DNA from 2 places in the Streptomyces sp. NBC_01635 genome. Region 2 is predicted to be linked to the other one. Evidence: predicted binding sites of a transcription regulator. Region 2 holds the regulator's gene; the other holds the start of a gene.

Region 1 (5,794 bases), 2.4 Mb from region 2:
CCCGGTCGTCGAACTCAACCGCGCGGTCGCCGTCTCCATGGCCGACGGCCCCGCCGCCGCCCTCCCCCTCGTCGACGCCCTGACCGGCGTACCGGCACTCCGGGACTACCACCTCCTGCCGAGCGTCCGAGGAGACCTGCTGGCCCGCCTCGGCCGCACCGAGGAGGCCTGCGCCGAGTTCACCCGGGCGGCGTCCCTGACCGGGAACGAGCGGGAACGGGAGATGCTGCTGCGACGGGCGGGGGCCCCGGGAGCCTGAGGGGCTCTCCGCGGGAGGCGCCTTCCGGTCCGAAGGTCAGCGCACCGGATGGCCCAGCAGCATCGTCGGGGCGCCGGCGACGCGGGTGAGGAAGACGGTGACGGATGCGGGGCCGTTCGGTTTGGGGAGGGCCTTGCGGCGGAGTTCCTCCGGTTCCACCGCCGAGCCGCGCTTCTTGACGGTCAGGATGCCGACCTGACGCTCACGCAGCAGCGCCTTCAGCTTCTTGACGTTGAAGGGGAGCCGGTCGGTGATCTCGTAGGCGGTGGCGTAGGGCGTCCGGCGGTGCTCGTCGGCGGTGATGTACGCGATGGTCGCGTCGATCAGCCCCCCGTCGAGGTCCTGCGCGACCTCGGCGACGAGATGCGCGCGGATGACGGCGCCGTCGGGCTCGTACAGGTACCGGCCGGGCGGACGCACCGCCGGGTCGGGCAGGCCGCGGGAGAGCAGTGTGCGGGGGCCGGGCAGCAGGGTCGCGCGTACCGCGCCGGGGCCCGGTTCAGGACCCGGTTCGGGGCTCGACCGCGCGGGGGCGGCCGCGCGCCGGGCGCCGAACCACAGCACCGCCTCCTTCACGTCCCCGCCGTCCGAGATCCACTCGGCCTCCGCGTCATCGGGGACGGCCTCGTGCGGGATGCCCGGCGCGACCTTCAGGGCAGCGGCGAGGGGCGCCCCGCGGGCCGCCTCGATCGCCCAGGACAACGGGGGCGAGTAGGCCTCGGGGTCGAAGATGCGGCCCCGGCCGCCGCGCCGGGCCGGGTCGACGAAGACGGCGTCGTAACCGGTCGTGTCCACCTTCGTGACATCGGCCTCCCGTACCTCGATCAGCGCGGCCAGGCCCAGCGCGTCCGCGTTCGCACGGGCCGCCGCCGCGGTCAGCGGGTCCCGGTCCACCGCGAGCACCCGGATTCCGGCGCGGGCCAGCGCGATCGCGTCCCCGCCGATCCCGCAGCACAGGTCGGCCACCGAGGTCACCCCCAGCTCCTTCAGCCGCTCCGCCCGGTACTCTGCCACGCTCGCCCGGGTCGACTGCTCGACCCCGTTCGGTGTGAAGAACATCCGCCCGGCGTCCTCGGCCCCGAACTTCGCCGCCGCCCGCTGCCGCAGCCGGGCCTGGCCGAGCGCCGCGGACACCAGCTCCGCCGGATGCTCACGGCGCAGCCGGGTGGCGACGGCGAGTTCCCGGGCCGGGTCGGTGTCGCGCACCTCGTCGAGGAGGGCGCGGCCCTCGGGGGTGAGGAGCAGGGCGAGGGGCGAGGCGTCGAAGGGCTGCGAGGAGGGCTGGGCGGGGGGCGCGGTGCGGTCGTTCACCGGCTCATTGTGGGCCAGGCGCGGGTCCGGTGTCGGCCAGTCGGTGGACGGTGTGCCGCCGACCGCGGTGTCGGGCCGGGACCGGGGCGGAGGACTGCCATGATCCGACCCCATGCGAGTAGTAGGACAAAACGATAAAAGGTGGTCGCTGGGTGGCGTGCGGGCCGGTGTCGCCGTACTCGCCCTCGCGACCCTCGCCCCTCTCGCCGCGGGCTGCGGCCAGGAGGGGAAGGGCGGCCCCAACGCCGTCCCGCCCGCGGGCGGGCAGCAGCCCTTCCAGTCGACCTCGGCCCGCGCACTCGACTCCCACACCCCCGAACTGCGCGCCGCGCACGCCGCGCGCGCGGCCGTCGCGAAGCGCTGGGGGCTCAAGCAGGTACCCCTGACCGCCCCGCCCGCGCCGGAGAAGAAACCCGGGATCACCACCCGTAAGGGCTTCGAGGTCGACGGCCACCGGAGACTGGGCCTCCCCCCGGTCTTCACCACCGTCCCCACCGAGGAGAAGGTCGTCTTCCTCACCATCGACGACGGTGCCGAGAAGGACCCCGCCTTCCTGCGCATGATGGACGAGCTGAAGATCCCGTACACCGCGTTCCTCAGCGACTACGTCATCAAGGACGACTACGGCTACTTCGGGGAGATGCAGGACCGGGGCGTCGGCCTGAACAACCACACCCTGAGCCACCCGTACCTGCCGGGCCTGTCCTACGCCGGCCAGAAGCGCGAGATCTGCGGCATGCAGGACGTCATCGAGGAGCGGTACGGCGAGCGCCCCGTCCTCTTCCGCCCGCCGTTCGGCAACTACAACAAGGACACCCTGCGCGCGGCGAAGGCCTGCGGCATCGAGTACGCCCTGCTGTGGAACGAAGAGGTCTTCGTCGACCGCTGGGAGTACCGCGAGTGGGACAGGAAGTTGCGCCCCGGCGACATCGTCCTCTCCCACTTCCGGGGCCGCGGCGCATGGGAGGGCACCATGCCCGACATGATCCGCCGCTTCCTGGACAAGGTCACGGCCGAGGGATACGCGGTGGGGCGCCTGGAGGACTACTTGTGATCCGGTGGGTCCGGTGGGTCCGGTGGGTCCGGCGGGTCCGGCGGGGGGCGGCCACGGCGGTTCTCCTGGTGGCGGGTCTCGCCCTTCCGGCGGCGCTGGCCGGCTGCGGACCGTCGGGCGGGCGGCCGGTCGCGGGCCCGACGGCTCAAGAGGCCGAGGCGGGGGAGAGGGAGGGGGAGGGTGCTGGGGACGGCACCGGCCGGTCGCCCGGCCGCCCGGATCAGGGCGGCTCTGATCAGAGCCGCCGTGGCCCCGGCGGTCCGCCCGTCGTCGACCGCGTCCCGACCCGGGACAAGGTCGTCTTCCTGACCTACGACGACGGCGCCGAACGCGACCCCCGCCTCATCGACCTCGTACGCCGGCGCCGCCTCCCCGTCAGCATGTTCCTCACGGACAGCGTGGTGGGACCCGGCTACGGCCACTTCGCCCGGCTGCGCTCGGTCGGCGCGAGCCTGCAGAACCACACCCTCGACCACCCCGCCCTGCGCGGCCTGCCCTACGCCGGTCAACGCGCCGAGATCTGCGGCCAGCAGCGCAAGCTCACGTCCCGCTTCGGCATCCGCCCCCACCTGTTCCGCCCGCCCTACGGCGCGTACGACGCCACGACCCTCCGGGCCGCCGCCGACTGCGGCATCGCGGCGGTCGTGCTCTGGCGGGTCACCCTGGAGGGCGACGGCACCCTCACGTATGTCCGCGGCGCCCACCGCCTGGCTCCCGGTGACATCATCTCCGTCCCCGCGGGCGAGACCCCGCCGCTGACCCTTGCGGAACGGACGACGCGTTTGCTGCGCGAACTGGAGGAGCAGGGGCTGAGGGTCGGGAGGCTGGAGGACTACGTCCGGTGAACGGACCCGTCACCACGTCCGGCGAACGGGCCCGTCCGGGGGTGCCCCTGCGCGTGGAGCTCGGGGAGATCGAGGGCGAGACCGTTCGGGCCGGAAGGGGGGTCCGGGGACGGCGACTCCCAGGGGACGAGCACTCGAACACAGGCCGACTTCTCGGACTGGCGTACCCGGAAACCTCGGCGACGCCACGCAGTGAATTGGCACTCCGCTTGACCGAGTGCTAATCGCGGTCATAGTCTCGGTTCTGGCACTCCCCCCTGGAGAGTGCCAACACAGCGACGGGCAGGTCCGGCACCCGCGACGACGGATCCACCTGGTCGCCACCTCAGACAGTTAACCCCGTGAGATCTCCGAAGGGGGAGGTCGGATCGTGACGACCGCCAGCTCCAAGGTTGCCATCAAGCCGCTCGAGGACCGCATTGTGGTCCAGCCGCTCGACGCCGAGCAGACCACGGCTTCGGGCCTGGTCATTCCGGACACGGCCAAGGAGAAGCCCCAGGAGGGCGTTGTCCTGGCCACCGGTCCCGGCCGGATCGAGGACGGCAAGCGCGTCGAACTCGACGTGAACGTCGGCGACATCGTGCTGTACAGCAAGTACGGCGGCACCGAGGTGAAGTACAACGGCGAGGAGTACCTCGTCCTCTCGGCTCGCGACGTTCTCGCGATCATCGAGAAGTAAGTCACCTCGTAGCAGATTTGCTCCGAACTGCGCCCCTGGTCCCGACACGCTTACTGAGCCGGGCGCCCGGGGCGCAGTGTTTTCTCACCCCAGATTTCCGAGAGGGCTCCCGCAGCCATGGCGAAGATCCTGAAGTTCGACGAGGACGCCCGTCGCGCCCTTGAGCGCGGCGTCAACAAGCTTGCCGACACGGTGAAGGTGACGATCGGCCCCCGGGGCCGCAACGTCGTCATCGACAAGAAGTTCGGCGCCCCCACCATCACCAACGACGGTGTCACGATCGCCCGCGAGGTCGAGGTCGAGGACCCGTTCGAGAACCTCGGTGCCCAGCTGGTCAAGGAGGTGGCGACCAAGACCAACGACATCGCGGGTGACGGTACGACCACCGCGACCGTGCTGGCCCAGGCCCTGGTCCGCGAGGGCCTGCGCAACGTCGCCGCCGGCGCCTCCCCGGCCGCCCTCAAGAAGGGCATCGACGCCGCCGTCGCCGCCGTCTCCGAGGACCTGCTCGCCTCGGCCCGGCCGATCGACGAGAAGTCCGACATCGCCGCCGTCGCCGGGCTGTCCGCCCAGGACCAGCAGGTCGGCGAGCTCATCGCCGAGGCGATGGACAAGGTCGGCAAGGACGGTGTCATCACCGTCGAGGAGTCCAACACCTTCGGTCTGGAGCTGGACTTCACCGAGGGCATGGCCTTCGACAAGGGCTACCTGTCGCCGTACTTCGTGACGGACCAGGAGCGCATGGAAGCCGTCCTGGACGACCCGTACATCCTCATCACGCAGGGCAAGGTCGGCTCCATCGCCGAGCTGCTGCCGCTGCTGGAGAAGGTCATCCAGGCCAACTCCTCCAAGCCGCTGCTGATCATCGCCGAGGACGTCGAGGGCGAGGCCCTGTCGACCCTGGTCGTCAACAAGATCCGCGGCACGTTCAACGCCGTCGCGGTCAAGGCCCCCGGCTTCGGTGACCGCCGCAAGGCGATGCTGCAGGACATGGCCGCCCTCACCGGCGCCACGGTCGTCTCCGAGGAGGTCGGCCTCAAGCTCGACCAGGTCGGCCTGGACGTGCTGGGCTCCGCCCGCCGCGTCACCGTCACCAAGGACGACACCACGATCGTCGACGGCGGCGGCAAGAAGGAGGACGTGACCGGTCGCATCGGCCAGATCAAGGCCGAGATCGAGTCCACGGACTCCGACTGGGACCGCGAGAAGCTCCAGGAGCGCCTCGCGAAGCTCGCCGGCGGCGTGTGCGTCATCAAGGTCGGCGCCGCCACCGAGGTGGAGCTGAAGGAGAAGAAGCACCGTCTGGAGGACGCCATCTCCGCGACCCGCGCCGCGGTCGAGGAGGGCATCGTCTCCGGTGGTGGCTCCGCGCTCGTCCACGCCGTCAAGGTCCTCGAGGGCAACCTCGGCAAGACCGGCGACGAGGCCACCGGTGTCGCGGTCGTCCGCCGCGCCGCCGTCGAGCCGCTGCGCTGGATCGCCGAGAACGCCGGCCTCGAGGGCTACGTCATCGTCTCCAAGGTCGCCGAGCTCGAGAAGGGCAACGGCTACAACGCCGCCACCGGCGAGTACGGCGACCTGGTCAAGTCCGGCGTCATCGACCCGGTCAAGGTCACCCGCTCCGCCCTGGAGAACGCCGCCTCCAT
Region 2 (5,794 bases):
ACCGCGTCGACGCCGACCTCGGTCATCGTCTCCACGGCCAGCTCGCCCCGGTCCCCCTTGGGCAGGGCCTGGACAACGGTGAGCCGGGGCGACTCCACGGGTTCCTCGACGACGTCGCCGAGGCGCACGATCAGCCGGTCCTTGCCTTCGGTGCCGGTCACCTCGCCCTCGGCCCGGCGGCCCGCGCCGTCGGTGAGGACGACGGTCTCCCCGGCCCGCAGCCGCTTCACGGAGACGGCGTGCCGTCCCTCGGGGCCGTCGAGCACGTGGTGGCCGGAGCCGTCCGTGCCGAAGTCGTCCACGACGAAGACCGGGGCGGTCATCGGGCACCTCCCGCCGACAACGCGTTCCGGGTGGCGGTGAGTTCGGCGGCCAGCACCTCCACCAGCTGCCCGGCGGGCAGCTCGCGGGCCATCCGGTGGCCCTGTCCCGCCCACAGCGCCATGCCCTGCGGGTCCCCGGCGGCGGCCGCGGCCTTGCGCAGCGGGGTGGTCAGATGGTGGACGTCCGGGTAGGCGGCGGGCGCGTACGGGCCGTGCTCGCGCAGGAAACGGTTGACCAGGGCGCGGGCCGGACGTCCGGAGAAGGCCCGGGTCAGTTCGGTGCGGGCGTACAGGGGGTCGGTCAGCGCCTGCTTGTGCAGGGCGTGCGCGCCGGACTCGTGGGTGGCGAGGAACGCCGTGCCGAGCTGGGCCGCCGAGGCGCCGGCCGCGAGGACGGCGGCGATCTGACTGCCGTGCATGATGCCTCCGGCCGCGACGACCGGGATGCCCACGGCCTCCCGCACCTGGCTGATCAGCGACAGCAGTCCGATGCCGGAGCCGTCCGCCTCCGGGTCGTCCCGGTGGGTGCCCTGATGGCCGCCGGCCTCGACGCCCTGCGCGATCACCGCGTCGGCGCCCGCCTCCTCCACGGCCCGCGCCTCGTCGGGGGTGGTGGCGGTGGCCAGCGTGAACGTGCCGGCGCGGCGCAGGGCGTCCAGGACGTCGCGGGAGGGCACGCCGAAGTGGAACGACACCACCGGCACCGGGTTGTCGAGCAGGACGGCGAGTTTGGCGTCGTAGCCGTCGTCGCGGCCGCAGTCGGGGTCGCCGAGCTCGGTGGAGTACCAGGGGGCCTCACCGGCCAGCTGGTGGGCGTAGACGCCGACGGCGGCGAGGTCGGGGGTCTCGGGCTGCGGCATGAAGACGTTGACGCCGAAAGCAAGGCCGGTCAGCCCGCGCAGCTGCTTGATCTCCTGGTACATCCCGTCCGCGGTCTTGTACCCGGCCGCCAGGAACCCCAGCCCGCCCGCCTCGGACACGGCCGCGGCCAGCTGCGGCACGGCGACTCCGCCCGCCATCGGGGCCTGCACCACGGGGTGCCGGAGGAGGTCGGTGAGGGCCAAGGACATGACGGCATGTTGCCACGTCCTTCGGACATCTCCGAATTGGACCGGGGTGGATCAGAGACGGCCGGAAGCGGACCGGGGACGGGCCGCAGAGGGACCGGAAAGGGACCGGACAGGGAGCCGGGGGCGGATCCAGGGGCGGGATCCGGGGGTGCGGATCGACGAAGGGCCGCAGAGGGATCGAGGGGGACCAGAGGCGGACCGGGGGGACCAGAGGCGGACCGGGGGGACCAGAGGTGGACCGGGGGGACCAGAGGTGGACCGGGACGGTTCGGCGAAGGGCCGGAAACGGTGCGGCATCGGGTCCGAAGCCGGTCCTGCCCCTCGGTGCGGGCCGCTTCCGGGAGGGCACCGCGGGGACCTCGTCCGGTCCCCGCGGAAAAGCGCCCGTCGGCGCCCGCCCGTGTCCGACGGCTCCGTCAGCGCCCGTTGAAGGCGTCCTTCAGCCGGGAGAACAGTCCCTGCTGGCCCGGCTGGAACTGGCCCAGCGGGCGCTCCTCGCCACGGAGCTTGGCGAGTTCGCGCAGCAGGCGCTCCTGCTCGACGTCGAGCTTGCCCGGAGTCTGCACCTCGACGTGCACGATGAGGTCGCCCCGGCCGCCGCCGCGCAGATGCGTGACACCCCGGCCGTGCAGCGGGATCGACTGGCCGGACTGGGTACTGGGCCGGATGTCGACCTCCTCCATGCCGTCCAGCGTCTCCAGCGGCACTTTGGTGCCGAGGGCCGCCGCCGTCATCGGGATGGTGACCGTGCAGTGCAGGTCGTCGCCGCGCCGCTGGAAGGTGCTGTGCGGCAGCTCGTGGATCTCGACGTACAGGTCGCCGGCGGGACCGCCGCCGGGGCCGACCTCGCCCTCGCCGGCCAGCTGGATCCGGGTGCCGTTGTCCACACCGGCCGGGATCTTCACCGTCAGGGTGCGGCGGGAGCGGATCCGTCCGTCGCCGGCGCACTCCGGGCACGGGTTCGGGACGACGGTGCCGAAGCCCTGGCACTGCGGGCAGGGGCGCGAGGTCATGACCTGGCCCAGGAAGGAGCGCGTGACCTGCGAGACCTCGCCCCGGCCGCGGCACATGTCGCAGGTCTGCGCGGTGGTGCCGGGTGCGGCGCCCTCACCGCTGCAGGTGGTGCAGACGACCGCCGTGTCGACCTGGATGTCCTTGGTCGTGCCGAACGCGGCCTCGTCCAGCTCTACTTCGAGGCGGATCATCGCGTCCTGGCCGCGGCGGGTGCGCGAGCGCGGACCGCGCTGCGACGCCGTGCCGAAGAACGCGTCCATGATGTCGGAGAAGTTCCCGAAGCCACCCGCGCCGAAGCCGCCCGCGCCACCGCCGCCGGCCTGCTGGAGCGGGTCGCCGCCGAGGTCGTAGACCTGCTTCTTCTGCGGGTCCGACAGCACCTCGTAGGCGGCGTTGATCTCTTTGAACCGCTCCTGCGTCTTCGGATCCGGGTTGACGTCCGGATGCAGCTCGCGGGCGAGTCGCCGGAAGGCCTTCTTGATCTCTTCCTGCGACGCGTCCCGGCGTACGCCGAGTACGGCGTAATAGTCGGTGGCCACTTACGACTCCGCCAGGATCTGTCCGACGTACCGTGCCACTGCTCGTACCGCTCCCATCGTTCCCGGGTAATCCATGCGTGTCGGTCCGACCACGCCGAGCTTGGCAACCGCCTCGCCGCCCGAACCGTAGCCCACCGACACGACGGACGTGGAGTTGAGTCCCTCGTGGGCGTTCTCATGACCGATACGGACGGTCACGCCCGGATCCTTCGCCTCTCCGAGCAGCTTGAGGAGCACGACCTGCTCCTCAAGTGCCTCCAGAACAGGCCGGATCACCAGGGGAAAGTCATGTCCGAAGCGGGTCAGATTGGCGGTGCCGCCGATCATCAACCGCTCCTCGTTCTCCTCGACCAGCGTCTCCAGGAGAGTGGAGAGCACGGTCGAGACCGTACCGCGTTCCTCGGGGTCGAAGCCCTCGGGGAGGTCCTCGACGAGGGATGGTACGTCGGCGAAACGGCGGCCCGCGACACGGCTGTTGAGCCGCGCCCGCAGATCCGCCAGGGTCGCCTCGCCGACCGGCGCCGGACAGTCGACCATGCGCTGCTCGACCCGCCCGGTGTCCGTGATCAGCACCAGCATGGCGCGCGCGGGCGCCATCGGGAGCAGCTCCACGTGCCGCACGGTCGAACGGGTCAGCGACGGGTACTGCACGACGGCGACCTGCCGGGTGAGCTGCGCGAGCAGCCGCACCGTGCGGGCCACGACGTCGTCCAGGTCGACGGCGCCCTCGAGGAAGTTCTGGATGGCGCGCCGCTCGGGCGCGGTCATCGGTTTGACGCCGGCGAGCTTGTCCACGAAGAGCCGGTAGCCCTTGTCGGTGGGGATGCGCCCGGCGCTGGTGTGCGGCTGGGCGATGAACCCCTCGTCCTCCAGGGCCGCCATGTCGTTGCGCACGGTGGCCGGGGAGACGCCCAGGTTGTGCCGCTCGGTGAGGGCCTTGGAGCCGACGGGCTCCTCGGTGCCGACGTAGTCCTGGACGATGGCGCGCAGCACCTGGAGCCTGCGTTCACTGAGCATCACGCACACCTCCAGAAGCCGTCCGCCCGGTACCTTCCCTGGCACTCTTCGCACGCGAGTGCCAGTCTCCCCGCCCAGTGTACGGCCGGGGGGTGCTCCCTGGGCAAGGCCGGTCCCACGCCGTCGCGCGGCGAAAGCCGTAGGCCGTTAGCGTCGCGGTATGACGGTGGCTTGGGAAGAGTCGGGATGGGAACGGCTGGCGCCGGGAGTGGGACGGTGCCGGCTCCCGGTCTGGGACTGCACGGTGGGGCTCGTGGTCGGCGCGGACGCGGTGCTGCTCGTGGACGCTGGTTCCTCCCTGCGCGAGGGCGCGCGGTTGCGGGCCGAGGCGCAGGCGCTCGCCGGGCGGCGTGTGACGCATCTCGCGCTCACCCACCCCCACTTCGACCATGTGCTGGGGGCGGCGGTGTTCGCGGGCGCGGAGGTGTTCGGCGCGGTGGGCCTGGACACGGTGCTGGCGCGGGGGCGCGAGGAGCTGCGCGCGGACGCGGAGCGCCACGGTCTGGACGCGCGGGCGGCCCGGGAGGCGGTGGACGCGCTGGTCCGCCCCCGGCACACGGTGCCCGGCGAACGGATGCTCGACCTGGGCGGCGGACGGCGGGCGCTCCTCACGAACGCGGGACCGGGGCACACGGCGCACGATCTCGCGGTGCTGGTGCCCGGCGATCCGACGGTGGTGTTCTGCGGCGACCTGGTGGAGGAGTCCGGCGAGCCGCAGGCGGGCCCCGACGCCGTGCCGTCGCAGTGGCCGGGCGCCCTGGACCGGCTGCTGGCCCTGGGCGGCGAGGACGCGGTGTACGTCCCCGGCCACGGCGCGGCGGTGGACGCGGCGTTCGTACGCGCCCAGCGCGACGCCCTCGCGGCTCGTGTCGGCGTGTCGGGCTGACCCTTCGGCCGAACGGGGGCCGGCTTCTCCTATCGTCATCGGAATGCGCTCGTACTCTCCTGACCTGACCCCGGGGTGGAAGAAGTCCCGGCCCGTCCCCGAGGTGCCGGCCGAGCCAGGCCTGGTGGTGGAGGAGCCCGGCAGCGGATTCTGCGGTGCGGTGATCCGCTGCGAGGCGGGCACGGTGACCCTGGAGGACCGCTTCGGCAAGCACCGGGTGTTCCCCCTGGAGCCGCGTGGCTTCCTGTGGGAGGGGCGCGTGGTGACGCTGGTGCGGCCCGCCGCCGGTCCGTCCCGGCCGACCCGTACGGCATCCGGTTCGGTGGCCGTCCCGGGCGCACGCGCGCGGGTGGCGCGCGCCGGGCGCATCTACGTCGAGGGACGGCACGACGCCGAACTGGTCGAGAAGGTGTGGGGCGACGACCTGCGCATCGAGGGCGTGGTCGTGGAGTACCTGGAGGGCGTCGACGACCTCCCGGCGATCGTCGAGGAGTTCGGTCCGGGCCCGGACGCGCGGCTGGGGGTCCTGGTGGACCACCTGGTGCCGGGTTCGAAGGAGTCGCGCATCGCCGAGGCGGTCACCGGTGAGCACGCCCTGGTGGTGGGCCACCCGTACATCGACGTCTGGGAGGCGGTGAAGCCGTCGTCCCTGGGCATCCAGTCCTGGCCGCGCGTCCCGCGCGGCCAGGACTGGAAGACGGGGGTGTGCCGGGCCCTGGGGTGGCGCGTGGCGAACACCGGCGAGGCCTGGCAGCACATTCTGGGACGGGTGCGGTCCTACAAGGACCTGGAACCGGAGCTCCTGGGGCGGGTGGAGGAGCTGATCGATTTCGTCACGGAAAGCGGTGGGGCCTGACGCCCGGGAAGGTGCCGGATTCGCTCAGCTCCTCCACATCCGCCGCGTCCTTCGATCGGCAGCCTACGCACCAGGTGAGAGACCGAACC

Evidence for each region. The regulator HrcA, encoded in region 2, represses chaperone genes, less so after heat shock. The targets are predictions, from matches to a motif close to TTNGCACTCNGNNNNNCNGAGTGCNAA.
Region 1: groES (co-chaperone GroES) is a predicted target of HrcA. The motif match lies at 3,667-3,693, and genes of this name have one in related genera.

The regions. Positions count from the first base shown of each region.
Region 1 covers NZ_CP109277.1:5,479,382-5,485,175, forward strand. Annotated here, with positions in the region: gene OHB56_RS25690 (RNA polymerase sigma factor) at 1-259, shown strand, start outside; gene OHB56_RS25695 (THUMP-like domain-containing protein) at 296-1,570, opposite strand; gene OHB56_RS25700 (polysaccharide deacetylase family protein) at 1,728-2,624, shown strand; gene OHB56_RS25705 (polysaccharide deacetylase family protein) at 2,624-3,469, shown strand; gene groES (co-chaperone GroES) at 3,840-4,148, shown strand; gene groL (chaperonin GroEL) at 4,266-5,794, shown strand, end outside.
Region 2 covers NZ_CP109277.1:3,114,653-3,120,446, forward strand. Annotated here, with positions in the region: gene OHB56_RS14690 (16S rRNA (uracil(1498)-N(3))-methyltransferase) at 1-323, opposite strand, end outside; gene OHB56_RS14695 (nitronate monooxygenase) at 320-1,393, opposite strand; gene dnaJ (molecular chaperone DnaJ) at 1,810-2,946, opposite strand; gene hrcA (heat-inducible transcriptional repressor HrcA) at 2,947-3,963, opposite strand; gene OHB56_RS14710 (MBL fold metallo-hydrolase) at 4,124-4,849, shown strand; gene OHB56_RS14715 (DUF3097 domain-containing protein) at 4,893-5,705, shown strand.